2 regions of the Streptomyces sp. Edi4 genome follow, and region 2 is predicted to be linked to the other one. Evidence: riboswitches for the same ligand, from Rfam matches in the RefSeq annotation. Region 2 holds a riboswitch; the other holds the start of a gene.
The links. Region 2 has a riboswitch for glycine ahead of gcvP (aminomethyl-transferring glycine dehydrogenase). Riboswitches for the same ligand answer to the same signal wherever they lie in the genome.

Region 1: it holds a riboswitch for glycine, as region 2 does, so the genes downstream of both, gcvT (glycine cleavage system aminomethyltransferase GcvT) here and gcvP (aminomethyl-transferring glycine dehydrogenase) in region 2, are expected to answer to the same signal.

What each region holds. Positions count from the first base shown of each region.
Region 1 covers NZ_JBEJGY010000004.1:5,791,240-5,798,397, reverse strand. The annotation lists gene ABR738_RS28425 (enhanced serine sensitivity protein SseB) at 157-930, opposite strand; gene ABR738_RS28420 (AAA family ATPase) at 1,070-1,726, opposite strand; glycine riboswitch at 1,981-2,078, shown strand; gene gcvT (glycine cleavage system aminomethyltransferase GcvT) at 2,232-3,359, shown strand; gene gcvH (glycine cleavage system protein GcvH) at 3,460-3,834, shown strand; gene glyA (serine hydroxymethyltransferase) at 3,873-5,132, shown strand; gene ABR738_RS28400 (L-serine ammonia-lyase) at 5,288-6,685, shown strand.
Region 2 covers NZ_JBEJGY010000004.1:1,242,694-1,249,851, reverse strand. The annotation lists gene ABR738_RS07680 (DNA polymerase IV) at 1-1,355, shown strand, start outside; gene ABR738_RS07675 (PRC-barrel domain-containing protein) at 1,265-1,648, opposite strand; glycine riboswitch at 1,785-1,892, shown strand; gene gcvP (aminomethyl-transferring glycine dehydrogenase) at 2,087-4,972, shown strand; gene ABR738_RS07665 (DUF5999 family protein) at 5,091-5,297, opposite strand; gene ABR738_RS07660 (hypothetical protein) at 5,628-6,215, opposite strand; gene ABR738_RS07655 (glutamate-cysteine ligase family protein) at 6,706-7,158, shown strand, end outside.

The DNA of each region.
Region 1 (7,158 bases), 4.5 Mb from region 2:
ATCCACCGTGCCGACGTCCTGCGCCACCCCGCAGCCCCGCAGCCCCGGGCACGCGCGTGCGGCTGCGGGGCTGCAAGGGTCATGAAACCAGGTTAAGCCGCCGCGCAGACACCGCCATGACCCGGCGAGGACCTGCCGCGAGGCGCCCGGCGGTTGTTACTGGGCCCGCGTATAGAAGGGGCGTACCCGCTCACGCATCCAGGTGGCGACGGGATCCTGTGTCACATCGAGCAGGACCAGGTGGACCGGCCAGCCGACCGGGGCGCGGCCGAGCGCCCGGCCCAGTGCCTCCATGGGGGCCCCGCGTCCCGCGCCGTCCCAGGTGGAGAACTCCACGCCGATGAAGAGGGTGGGCGCGTCGCCCTCGATGGAGGCGAGCGCGCGGCGGGCGCTGAGCACCACGCCGGTCGCCTCGAACTCCTCGGCCGCGACGCCGAGGAATTGCACCGGGTCCTCCTGCCAGTCCGGCTCGAAGAGGCGTACCCGGGCGCCGGACGCGGGTCCATCGAGTGCGGTACGCCCGGTACGGCACAGCTCGGCCACGGCGGGCGGGGGCAGCGGCATGCCGACGGTGCCCTCGGGGTTGACCACGATGCCGAGCTGCGGCGGGAGCCCGCGCGCGAACTCGACGGCGGGCGCCACCGCGAACGACATATGGGCACCTACGCACTGCATGAACTGCTGCTCGGAGCTGTAGACGGGGACATAGGGGGCGCCGTCCAGCTCCAGGGTGGGCAGGTCGAGGTCGGTGCTGTCCTGGCTGCCGCCGTTGGGCAGCGGCACCCACACCGCGTTGCGGCCCAGGACCTCTATCAGGCGCGGACCCGCGTCGGGCTGCCCGACAGCCGCGGCCAGCACCTCTTCGAGCTCGTTGCCCGGCCAGCCTCCGCCGCCGTGCGGATGCGCGAACACCTGCTCCGGAAAGTTCATGTGCCGTCCCTCTCCCCCGACTGTCCCCGACCCCCGCCGCGTGCCCGGCTCCTGCGCGGCCGTGCACCTCGACCCTAACGCCGCACCCCTGGCCGGAAGAAAGCCGACGGGGCCAGGGCCCGGCGCACGCCCGCGCGCCTCACTCGGTGAAGCCGATCCGTCGCAGCACGGAGGCCGACTCCCGGTCGAGCAGGACGGCGCTGGCGCAGCCGGTCGGCAGCCGCCCGGCCTCGACCTGGGCGATCAGGCGGCGGGCGGCGCCGCGGTGCCGGGCGAAGGCGTACGCCGACACCCAGCGGCCCCGCGCGGCCTGGCCCTCCAGAGCGGTGCCGGCCGGCACGTCGAGCACGACCAGACGCAGTGCGCGTCCCCTGCGCCGCGCGCCCCGCCCCAGCCAGTGCCGCACCCAGGCCTGGGTGCCGCAGTCGTGCACGACGAGGCTGTCGCCCGAGCGCAGCGCCCACCAGGTCCGCGCGAAGTGCGCGGTGCGGGTGAGCGGGCGGTACAGGAGGTAGGGGATGCCGGGCAGTGCGCGCTGCCAGGCGAGCCGGGTGTCCTGGGAGTCGATCCTGCGGTCGGTGACGGCGCGGCGCATCAAAGTCGTCTTGCCGCTGCCGGGCAGGCCGGACACCACCACGACGTCACCCGCGTCGAACAGGAGCTCCGGCGGGGTGAGCCCGGGCCGCCCCCGCAGATCCCATACCGTCCCGGACACCTTGGGTACCTTGGGCACATCGGGCGCCTTGTGCACCTCGGGCGCCTTGTGCACCTCGGGCGCCTTGGGCACCTCAGACACCTCTGACACCCCGGGCCCCGGTCGCCCCGAGCGTGCCCGGCGCGCCGCCGGTACCGTCAGCCTCGCCTTCCGGCCGTCCGGCGCGGGCACCTCCCGCACCCGACCGGTCCTGTGGTCCGCCGTCATGGCACTCCCCCCTGTTCGCTCCCGCGTTCCTTGCCCAGGGAGTGTAAAGAGCCGGTAATGGGTCACCGGCGATGTGCCGTCCTCGGGATGCGTGCAATGATGTGCGCGCCAACTGCATACCGGCCGTTCGAATCCGCGCGGGAGAGTCCTCAGCAGCTGTGAGCTGGGGCGCCGAAGGAGCAAGTTCCTCCCTTGAATCTCTCAGGCCCCGTACCGCGCGGGTGAGGCAGATCTGAAAAGCGGGCTGTCCCCTGCCGGGCGGTCCCACCCAAGGTGCAAGCCGAGCCGCGCAGCGCGCGCCGGTGAACCTCTCAGGTTCCGATGACAGATGGGGAGGATGTCCTCGACCGTCATGCCCCGGGACCTTGGAGCACCATCCATGAGCAACGCCCCCCGCCTCACCTCCCTCGATGCCCTGCATCGATCGCTGGGCGCCACGATGACCGACTTCGCGGGCTGGGACATGCCGCTGCGGTACGGGAGCGAGCGCGACGAGCACAACGCCGTACGGACCCGCGCCGGGCTCTTCGACCTCTCCCACATGGGCGAGATCACCGTCACGGGCCCCGAGGCCATGAAGGCGCTGAACTACGCGCTCGTCGGCAACATCGCCACCATCGGCGTGGGCCGCGCCCGCTACACGATGATCTGCCAGGAGGACGGCGGCATCGTCGACGACCTGATCGTCTACCGCTTGGGCGAGACCGAGTACATGGTGGTCGCCAACGCGGGCAACGCTCAGATCGTGCTGGACGCGATCACCGAACGCGCGGCCGGCTTCGACGCCGAGGTCCGCGACGACCGCGACGCCTACGCGCTGATCGCGGTCCAGGGCCCCGAGTCCCCCGGCATCCTGAAGTCCGTGACGGACGCCGACCTGGACGGCCTGAAGTACTACGCGGGCCTGCCCGGCACCGTCGCGGGCGTGCCCGCGCTCATCGCCCGCACCGGCTACACCGGCGAGGACGGCTTCGAGCTGTTCGTGGCGCCCGAGCACGCCGAGCGGCTGTGGCGCGCGCTGACCGAGGCCGGAGCGGACGCGGGCCTTGTGCCGTGCGGCCTGTCCTGCCGCGACACGCTGCGCCTGGAAGCGGGCATGCCGCTGTACGGGCACGAGCTGACGACCGCGCTCACCCCCTTCGACGCCGGCCTCGGCCGGGTCGTCAAGTTCGAGAAGGACGGTGACTTCGTGGGCCGCGCCGCTCTGGAGGCCGCCGCCGAGAAGGCCGGCGCGAACCCGCCGCGCAAGCTGGTCGGACTGATCGCCGAGGGCCGCCGGGTGCCGCGCGCCGGGTTCGCCGTGGTCGCCGCGGGCGGAGCCGGGGGCGAGACCGTGGGCGAGGTCACCTCGGGCGCGCCGTCGCCGACGCTGGGCAAGCCGATCGCCATGGCCTACGTGGACGCGGCGTACGCCGAGCCGGGCACGGCCGGGGTCGGCATCGACATCCGCGGGACGCACGAGCCCTACGAGGTCGTCGCGCTCCCCTTCTACAAGCGCCAGAAGTGACGCGCGTCCTTCTTCCCCTCCCCCTCTCGTCTCTCGCCTTCCGCGACACTTCTCGAGACCCCGTCAGCAGCACTTCCCCGCGTACAGGAGAATTCAGGTCATGAGCAACCCCCAGCAGCTGCGCTACAGCAAGGAGCACGAGTGGCTGTCGAACGCCGAGGACGGCGTGTCGACGGTCGGCATCACGGAGCACGCGGCCAACGCGCTCGGTGACGTCGTGTTCGTACAGCTTCCCGAGGTGGGTGACACGGTGACGGCGGGCGAGACCTGCGGCGAGCTGGAGTCCACCAAGTCGGTCAGCGACCTGTACTCCCCGGTCACGGGCGAGGTCGTCGAGGCCAACCAGGACGTCGTGGACGACCCTTCGCTGGTCAACTCGGCCCCCTTCGAGGGCGGTTGGCTGTTCAAGGTGAAGGTCACGGACGAGCCGGGCGACCTGCTCACCGCCGCCGAGTACACCGACTTCGCCAGCTGACCCGCACCACAGGGATACAGGGAAACAGGGATCGTCTGATGTCGCTTCTGAACCAGCCCCTCCACGAGCTGGACCCGGACGTCGCCGCCGCCGTCGACGCCGAGCTCCACCGTCAGCAGTCCACCCTCGAAATGATCGCCTCGGAGAACTTCGCTCCGGTCGCGGTCATGGAGGCCCAGGGCTCGGTCCTCACCAACAAGTACGCCGAGGGCTACCCGGGCCGCCGCTACTACGGCGGCTGCGAGCACGTCGACGTGGTCGAGCAGATCGCGATCGACCGCGTCAAGGCGCTGTTCGGCGCCGAGGCCGCCAACGTGCAGCCGCACTCGGGCGCCCAGGCCAACGCGGCGGCCATGTTCGCGCTGCTCAAGCCGGGCGACACGATCATGGGTCTGAACCTGGCCCACGGCGGTCACCTGACCCACGGCATGAAGATCAACTTCTCCGGCAAGCTCTACAACGTGGTCCCCTACCACGTGGACGAGACCGGCGAGGTCGACATGGCCGAGGTCGAGCGCCTGGCCAAGGAGGCCAAGCCGCAGCTGATCGTGGCCGGCTGGTCCGCCTACCCGCGCCGGCTGGACTTCGCCGCCTTCCGCCGCATCGCGGACGAGGTCGGCGCCTACCTGATGGTCGACATGGCCCACTTCGCGGGCCTGGTCGCCGCGGGTCTGCACCCCAACCCCGTCCCGCACGCCCACGTCGTGACCACCACCACGCACAAGACCCTCGGCGGTCCGCGCGGCGGTGTGATCCTCTCGACGCAGGAACTCGCCAAGAAGATCAACTCGGCGGTCTTCCCCGGCCAGCAGGGCGGCCCCCTTGAGCACGTGATCGCGGCGAAGGCGGTGTCCTTCAAGGTCGCGGCGTCCCCCGAGTTCAAGGAGCGCCAGCAGCGCACCCTGGACGGCGCCCGGATCCTGGCCGAGCGCCTGGTCCAGGACGACGTCAAGGCGGTGGGCGTGGACGTCCTGACCGGCGGCACCGACGTGCACCTGGTCCTGGTGGACCTGCGCAACTCGGAGCTGGACGGCCAGCAGGCCGAGGACCGTCTGCACGAGGTCGGCATCACGGTCAACCGCAACGCCATCCCGAACGACCCCCGGCCGCCGATGGTCACCTCGGGTCTGCGCATCGGCACCCCGGCGCTTGCCACCCGCGGCTTCGGTGCAGAGGACTTCCGCGAGGTCGCCGACATCATCGCCGAGGCGCTGAAGCCGCAGTTCGACAAGGACGCCCTGTCGGCCCGGGTGTCCGCTCTGGCCGCCAAGCACCCGCTGTACCCCGGCCTGAAGTAATTTCGTACTCTTTCGTTATCGGATCCTTCCGTACGAAAGCCCCGGGGCACCCCGCACACTGGGTAGTGAGCGTGGTGCCCCATCCCATGCTGTGCCAGCTTTGCTCTGCACCACCACGGCAGACAACGGCGTCTACCAACCCCAAGGAGTTCTCCGTGGCCATCTCGGTCTTCGACCTGTTCTCGATCGGCATCGGCCCGTCCAGCTCCCACACCGTCGGCCCGATGCGGGCGGCCCGGATGTTCGCGGCGCGCCTGAAGAACGAGGGCCTGATCGCCCACACCGCCCGCATACGGGCCGAGCTGTACGGCTCGCTCGGCGCGACCGGGCACGGCCACGGCACGCCGAAGGCGGTCCTGCTCGGCCTTGAGGGCGACTCGCCACGCACGGTCGACGTGGAAACCGCCGACGCCCGCGTGGAGAAGATCAAGGAGTCGGGCCGGCTGAACGTGCTCGGCATGCACGAGATCGCCTTCTCCTACGACGACGACCTGGTCCTGCACCGCCGCAAGGCGCTGCCCTACCACGCCAACGGCATGACGGTCTTCGCCTACGACCCCGACGGCGAGCTCGTCCTGGAGAAGACGTACTACTCGGTCGGCGGCGGCTTCGTCGTCGACGAGACCGTGCTCGCGCAGGAGGGCGCGGCGGGCGACAACCCGATCGTGCCCGACGACACCGTCCTCAAGCACCCCTTCCGCACCGGCGACGAGCTGCTGCGGCTCGCGCGGGAGACCGGCCTTTCCATCTCCGCGCTGATGCTGGAGAACGAGAAGGCCTGGCGCACCGAGGAGGAGATCCGCTCCGGCCTCCTGGACATCTGGCGGGTCATGCAGGCCTGTGTCTCGCGCGGCATGTCCCGCGAGGGCATCCTGCCCGGCGGCCTCAAGGTCCGCCGCCGCGCCGCCACCACCGCCCGCCAGCTGCGCGCGGAGGGCAACCCCGACGCGCACGCGATGGAGTGGGCGACGCTGTACGCGATGGCCGTCAACGAGGAGAACGCGGCGGGCGGGCGCGTCGTGACCGCGCCCACCAACGGCGCGGCCGGCATCATCCCGGCGGTCCTGCACTACTACATGAACTTCGTGCCCGGCGGGACCCCGCAGGAGAAGGAGGACGGCGTCGTCCGCTTCCTGCTCGCGGCCGGCGCGATCGGCATGCTGTTCAAGGAGAACGCCTCGATCTCCGGCGCCGAGGTCGGCTGCCAGGGCGAGGTCGGCTCCGCCTGCTCGATGGCGGCCGGCGCCCTCGCCGAGGTCCTGGGCGGCACCCCGGAACAGGTCGAGAACGCGGCCGAGATCGGCATGGAGCACAACCTGGGTCTGACCTGCGACCCGGTCGGCGGCCTGGTCCAGATCCCGTGCATCGAGCGCAACGGCATGGCCGCCGTGAAGGCCGTCACCGCCGCCAAGATGGCGATGCGCGGCGACGGCAGCCACAAGGTGTCCCTGGACAAGGTCATCAAGACGATGAAGGAGACGGGGGCCGACATGAGCGTCAAGTACAAGGAGACGGCCCGCGGCGGGCTCGCGGTGAACATCATCGAGTGCTAGGCGAAGCGGCTCCGGCCAGCGCGTTCGTACGTTCATGCCGCGTGGCGCCCGGTCGTACCGCCGGGTGACGTTTCGCCTTGTCAGAGCACGTGCGGCCGGTTGGTCTGTGCTCGTTTCGTGTCGTCCGAGGACGTCCGGCCACCGGCGGCGGGACCGCCGGTGCCGACAAATAAAGGGGCCGCACGCGTTGTAGGCCTTCCACAGTGCCTCCTGCTGCCGGTCCCGCTCCCCTGCGGAATCGACCTGACGCGTCGACAAGAACTTCCCCGCGCCGGGGACATCGTGGTGCCGGGACAGTGATGTTGTTCCGGAGGTGGATCTGCCACGGACGAGGCCGCTCGGCGAGGGAGCGGGAGAGCCCGTGGTGGCTGCCTGGTCGGCGGTTGGAGCGGCGGCCGGTTCGTGGCGGACTGCTACGGGGGGATGCCCTCGACTACAGCTGTGTAGACAGATCTCGCCAAGAAAACTAAGGT
Region 2 (7,158 bases):
TCAGCGAGCAGGTGATGGAGCTGCTGCGGCGGCTGTCGCCGCTGGTCGAGCCGCTGAGCCTGGACGAGGCCTTCGTGGACCTGGAGGCGGGCGGGGTGGCCCATGACGCGGCGGGGGCGCGCGAGGCCGGTGAGCGGCTGCGGAGGGACATCAGGGCGGTCACCGGGCTCAGCGGGTCTGTCGGGCTCGCCGGATCCAAGATGCTGGCCAAGATCGCCTCCGAGGAGGCCAAGCCGGACGGGCTGTTCCTGATCGAGCCCGGCACCGAGCGCGCCCTTCTCGCCCCGATGCCGGTGCGCACCCTGCCGGGCGTGGGCCCGGCCACCGCCGAGCATCTGCGCCGTGCGGGGATGACCACGGTGGCCGACCTGTCCGAGGCGGGCGAGGACGAGCTCGTACGGCTGCTCGGGAAGGCGCACGGAGCCTCCGTGCACCGGATGGCATCCGGCTACGACGACCGGCCGGTGGTGGCCGAGCGGGACGCGAAATCGGTGTCGGTGGAGGACACCTTCGACGTGGACCTGCACGACCGGGTGCGGATCACGACCGAGGTGGGTCGGCTCGCGGAGCGGTGCGTGGGCCGGCTGCGGGCCTCGGGCCACTCCGGGCGCACCATCGTGCTCAAGGTCAGACGTTTCGACTTCTCGACGCTGACGAGGTCCGAGACGCTGCGCGGGCCGACGGACGACCTCGCGGTGGTGCGGGAGGCGGCCGGGCGGCTGCTCGACTCGGTGGACACCACGGGCGGGGTGCGGCTGCTCGGGGTGGGGGTGACCGGCCTCGCCGACTTCACGCAGGAGGACCTTTTCGCGCAGGCGGCGGGGGAGCGGGCGGCGCACGAGCAGCCCGAGCGGGAGGAGGCGGCGGCCGCCGCCGAGACGGAGACCGTGGAGGACCCGGCCCAGCGCCGCTGGCTGGCCGGGCACGACGTGCGGCACAGCGAGTACGGGCCGGGCTGGGTGCAGGGCAGCGGTGTGGGGCGCGTCACCGTGCGCTTCGAGACGCCCACGTCACGGGCGCCGGGGCGGGTGCGGACGTTCAGGGTGGACGATCCCGGGCTCACACCCGGGGAGCCGCTGGCCCTTGTGGAGCCGGCGGAGACCTCGCAGCACCCCCCGGACGCGCCGGCTCTCCCCGGCCCCGACGGGCGGGCCGAGGACGGGCCCGGGCCCGAGGCGGGGTCCCGGCCCGAGGGCGGCCCTCGGCCCGAGGGCCAGTCCCGGCGCGAAGACGGGCTCCGGCCCGAGGACCGGGGCGGAAGGGCTCAGATGTCGCCTCCCGCGAGCCGGCCGAAGTCGCGGTCGGAGGGCGGCGGGCCGGGATCGGGGGAGGGGGCGGAGATGTCCAGACCGTAGTGGTGGTAGAGCTGGAGCTCCTGCTCCGGGGAGAGGTGGCGGCCCACGCCGAAGTCAGGCGCTTCCTTGATCAGGCTGCGCTCGAAGGGGACGTGCAGCGCCTCGTCGACCAGGGTGCTGGGGTCCAGGGGGACGAAGGCGTCCCGGCTGAACAGGCCGGTGCGCACGGCGGCCCACTCCGGTGCGCCCGTCGCGTCATCGAGGTAGACCTCGTCCACCGTTCCGATCTTGCGTCCATTGCGGTCGTACGCCTTGCGGCCGATCAGGCTGCGCGGATCGATATCGGTCTGCACGGTCCCTCCAACTGGTCGCAACCGGTGACAACTGCTCCATAAGCACTACAAAAGTGCACATCGCGAGGGTTGGCCACTCGAGGCAGTTGAACAAAGAATCGGCTCGGAGTGCGCTGGTAGGCTGGCGAACGGCTGCTGACCCCGTGCGGGAGAGCCCTCCGGCGTACTCGACGAGTCACCCGGCGGGCGCCGAAGGAGCAAATCCTCCCCGGAATCTCTCAGGCCCACGGACCGCACGGACGAGGTCACTCTGGAAAGCAGGACGGGGAACGCGCGGGCACCACTGCCCGGGCACATCCTTTCCTCACCGACGGTGAAAACCGGGTCGCCCCCGTGCGTCCCGGTGAAGCTCTCAGGTTGAGATGACAGAGGGGGAGGCCGTCCGGGTACCCGCGCCGTGGTACCCCTCGCAGGTCGTGCGACCAGGAGGCCTCCGTAATGACCGCCAACCGCATTCCGCTCAGCCAGCTGGAACGTGGCATTCCGTTCGAGCAGCGCCACATCGGGCCCGACGCCGAGGCCCAGGCCAAGATGCTCGCGCAGGTCGGATACGGCTCGCTCGACGAGCTGACCGCCGCCGCCGTCCCCGACGTCATCAAGAGCGCGGAGGCGCTGGGCCTGCCCGAGGCGCGGACCGAGGCCGAAGTGCTCGCCGAGCTGCGCCGGCTCGCCGATCGCAACCAGGTGCTCGCGCCCATGATCGGCCTCGGCTACTACGGCACCTTCACGCCGCCGGTCATCCTGCGCAATGTGATGGAGAACCCCGCCTGGTACACGGCGTACACGCCCTACCAGCCGGAGATCTCGCAGGGCCGCCTCGAGGCGCTGCTCAACTTCCAGACCATGGTCGCCGAGCTGACCGGCCTGCCGACCTCCGGCGCCTCGCTGCTCGACGAGGGCACCGCGGCGGCCGAAGCCCTCGCCCTGTCGCGGCGCGTCGGCAAGGTCAAGGGCGGTGTCTTCCTCATCGACGCCGACACCCTGCCGCAGACGATCGCCGTGATCCAGACGCGCGCGGAGCCCACCGGGGTCGAGGTCGTCGTCGCGGACCTGAGCGAGGGCATCCCCGCCGAGATCGCCGAGCGCGGTGTCTTCGGTGTGCTGCTCCAGTACCCCGGCGCCTCCGGCCAGGTCCGCGACCTCAAGCCGGTCATCGACGCCGCCCACGAGCTGGGCGCGATCGTCACCGTCGCCGCCGACCTGCTCGCGCTCACCCTGCTCGCCTCGCCCGGCTCCCTCGGCGCGGACATCGCCGTCGGCGCCACCCAGCGCTTCGGCGTTCCGATGGGCTTCGGCGGCCCGCACGCCGGATTCATGGCGGTCCAGGAGAAGTTCGCCCGCAGCCTGCCCGGCCGTCTCGTCGGCGTCTCCGTCGACGCCGACGGCAACAAGGCCTACCGCCTTGCCTTGCAGACCCGCGAGCAGCACATCCGCCGCGAGAAGGCGACCAGCAACATCTGCACCGCGCAGGTGCTGCTCGCCGTCATGGCGGGGATGTACGCCGTCTACCACGGCCCGGACGGTCTGCGCCAGATCGCCCGGCGCACCCACCGCTACGCCGTGCTGCTGGCCGAGGGCCTGCGGGCCGCCGGCGTCGACGTCGTCCACGAGGCCTACTTCGACACCCTCACCGTGCGCGTGCCCGGCCGGGCCGCCAAGGCCGTCGCCGCCGCCCGCGAAGGCGGGGTCAACCTCCACCAGGTCGACGCGGACACCGTCTCCCTCTCCTGTGACGAGACCACCACGCGGGCCCAACTGGCCGCCGTCTGGGGCGCGTTCGGGACCGGCGCCGATGTGGACGCGCTGGACGCCACGGCCGCGGACACCCTGCCGGACGCCTTGCTGCGCACCGATGAGTTCCTGACCCACCCGGTCTTCCACCAGCACCGCTCCGAGACCGCGATGCTGCGGTACCTGCGCAGGCTCGCCGACCGCGACTACGCGCTCGACCGCGGCATGATCCCGCTCGGCTCCTGCACCATGAAGCTGAACGCGACGACCGAGATGGAGCCGGTGACCTGGCCCGAGTTCGGGCAGATCCACCCCTTCGCGCCGGTCGAGCAGGCCGCCGGCTACCTCACGCTCATCCGCGAGCTCGAGGAGCGCCTGGCCGAGGTCACCGGGTACGACGCGGTGTCCATCCAGCCCAACGCCGGCTCCCAGGGCGAGCTCGCCGGCCTGCTCGCGGTGCGCGCCTACCACCGCGCCAACGGCGACACCCAGCGCACCGTCTGCCTCATCCCCTCCTCCGCCCACGGCACCAACGCCGCGAGCGCCGTGATGGCCGGCATGAAGGTCGTCGTCGTCAAGACCGCCGACGACGGCGAGGTCGACGCCGCCGACCTGCGCGCCAAGATCGAGCAGTACCGCGACGAGTTGTCGGTGCTGATGATCACCTACCCGTCCACGCACGGCGTGTTCGAGGAGCACGTCGCCGACATCTGTGCCCAGGTCCACGAGGCCGGCGGCCAGGTGTATGTGGACGGCGCGAACCTCAACGCGCTGGTGGGCCTCGCCAAGCCGGGCAAGTTCGGCGGCGACGTCTCACACCTCAACCTGCACAAGACGTTCTGCATCCCGCACGGCGGCGGCGGCCCCGGCGTCGGCCCGGTCGGCGTGCGCGCCCACCTCGCGCCCTACCTGCCCAACCACCCGCTCCAGCCGGCGGCAGGACCGGCCACCGGCGTCGGCCCGATCTCGGCTGCCCCCTGGGGTTCGGCCGGCATCCTGCCGATCTCGTGGGCGTACGTCCGTCTCATGGGTGGCGAAGGGCTCAAGCGGGCGACCCAGGTCGCCGTGCTCGCCGCGAACTACATCGCCAAGCGCCTGGAGCCGCACTACCCGGTGCTCTACACGGGTCCGGCCGGTCTCGTCGCGCATGAGTGCATCGTGGACCTGCGGCCGCTGTCCAAGGCGACCGGGGTCAGCGTCGACGACATCGCCAAGCGCCTGATCGACTACGGCTTCCACGCGCCGACCATGTCGTTCCCGGTGGCCGGCACGCTCATGATCGAGCCCACCGAGTCCGAGGACCTGGGCGAGATCGACCGGTTCTGCGACACGATGATCGCGATCCGGGGCGAGATCGAGAAGGTCGCCTCCGGCGTCTGGCCCGCCGATGACAACCCGCTGGCCAACGCACCGCACACCGCGGCCGCGCTCGGCGGTGAGTGGAACCACTCCTACAGCCGCGAGGAGGCCGTCTTCCCCGCCGGGGTGTCGGCCGCCGACAAGTACTGGCCGCCGGTGCGCCGTATCGACGGCGCCTTCGGCGACCGCAACCTGGTCTGCTCCTGCCCGCCGCTCGACGAGTACGACCACTGATCGCACCCATGCGTAAGGGCCGGTTCGGGGCGTTCTCCCCGGGCCGGCCCTTGGGTGTCCGTACCGGACGGGGCCGCGGCGCGACCGGTCGGTACGGGTACTGCTGGTGCGCGGCGCGCTAAGCCGCCGTGGCCACCTGCTCCGCCGTCAGCGGCCGGTGCGGGGCGATGATCTGCCCGTCCGGCAACAGCTCACCGGTGTCCTCGAAGAGCAGGACGCCGTTGCACAGCAGGCTCCAGCCCTGTTCCGGGTGGTGTGCCACGGGCTGCGCGGCTTCCCGGTCGGCGGAGAAGGCTGTGGGACAGGCTGGCTTGTGCTGGCACATGGATGCGTTCTTTCGCTGCGTCGTGGTGAGTGTGCTGCGGCTCGGTGCGTTGTTCATGGCCGCCCCCCGGTAGTAAGTCGGTAGGTCCGATCCCAGTGTTGCCCCACGGGAGTCAATCCGCAGGGATTTCGCGGCAGCGCTTACTTATGCTCAAGGACGTATCACCCGTGCGGACGGTTCAGCTCAACTGGCCTGTCTTTTCGGGTGGTTCGGCCTGACCCGACGGGACTAGCCCGTATGGCGCAGGAGCGCGTACGCAGCATAGACACACGAAGCCCCGCGACCACACCGGTCGCGGGGCACATTTTTTCGCGCGCGGTCAAACGGGCGTCAGGCGGGCTGCCCGAGCAGGGGAGCGGGGGCCAGGCGCAGGGTCAGGACCGGCAGGAGTTCGCTGACGCGCCGCGGGCGGTGGGAGCAGATGCCGGGCGGGGCGGGCGCGAGCGGCACCAGAAGATCGTGCGGCGCGGGCGCTCCCGAGGCACCGTCGGCGCCGGTGTCGCCGTGCAGCCACAGGGTGAGCATGTACAGCTCGGGCACCGAGAGGAGTCTGGGCTGGAAGGGCGTGGCGAGGAGTTCGGCCTGGCGCAGGGCGCGCTGGGTCGAGGCGATGTAGGGGCCTTCGAAGAAGTGCGAGAACGTCCAGCCGTCCGGCGTGAGGCGGGTGTCGGCGGCGGCGACGGGATGGTCGCGGTCGCTGATCAGGAAGCGCCATCCGGCGAGGCGGCTGCGCGCCGTCCGGCCGCCCGAGGTGATCCCGTCCAGCACGTGGAGGGGGAGGGGCAGTTCGGGGGTGAGCGGACCGGGGGCGGAGCGAAGGGCCGGGGTACGGGCCTCGCGGACGGCGGTGGGGGAACCGAGTGCCGCGAGGACGCTGCGCAGGGCGGGCGCGGGGGCCGGGGGGACATGCAGCGGCATGGTGGGTCGCCTCTCACTTCGGAGACACGGTGATGCGTGGGCGGTGCGGACGGCGGTGTGTGCGGTGCGGGGTCAGAGGGGGGGCCGGCGAACGGGGGGCCGGAGCGCCGCCTCTCTGCCTCGTTTGCAGAGTTTATACGACACGTGTTCACACAGTGTTTCGGCTAGCTGTCGGCGATATTGCCGGCAAGTCGGTTCCCGGTCCTTCTGGGTGGTGGATTAACCCGGGGAAATGCCCTCCCCGGTTCTCCAACCTGGAAAGGTGCCCCGCCGGGGGTCGGCCGAAACTCGTCGGTGTTTTTCACCAGGGCCAAGAAGGCGGTAACTGCACGTTGCCGTATGCCTGATGAATGTGCCGCAGGCTGTGGCATCCGACACTACTCTCCCGGCGCTCGGCGCGCAGGCGTTATGGATCAGTCCCCCTGGGCATTATCGACCGTGACGCGCGCGGCCGGTGCTGTCGGCCGCCCATTCGAGGAGGGACCCTTAGATGGGGGAGAAGGTCGTGGCAGGCGGATTCGACCTGTCCGATCGGCACCGCTACCGGGAGAAGCTGCGGCAGTGCCTCGAGGGACTGGGGTTGCTGCTGGACCAGAAGCGGTTCGACCGCCCCAGGAACCTGATGGGGCTGGAGATCGAACTGAATCTCGCGGGTCCCGACGGTATGCCGCGCATGATGAATGCCGAAGTGCTCGAGCGCATCGCGAGCCGGGATTTCCAGACCGAGCTCGGAATGTTCAATCTGGAAGTGAACATAGCTCCGCACCGGCTCGGTGGCCGCGTATTCGATCAGCTCGCGGAGGAGCTGCGCACCGGGCTCGGGTATGCCGACCGCAAGGCCGCCGAGGTCGACGCAGGCATCATCATGATCGGAATTCTGCCGACCCTGGACCAGGACGACCTGGTATCGGCGAACCTTTCCGACGTCGACCGCTACGCCCTG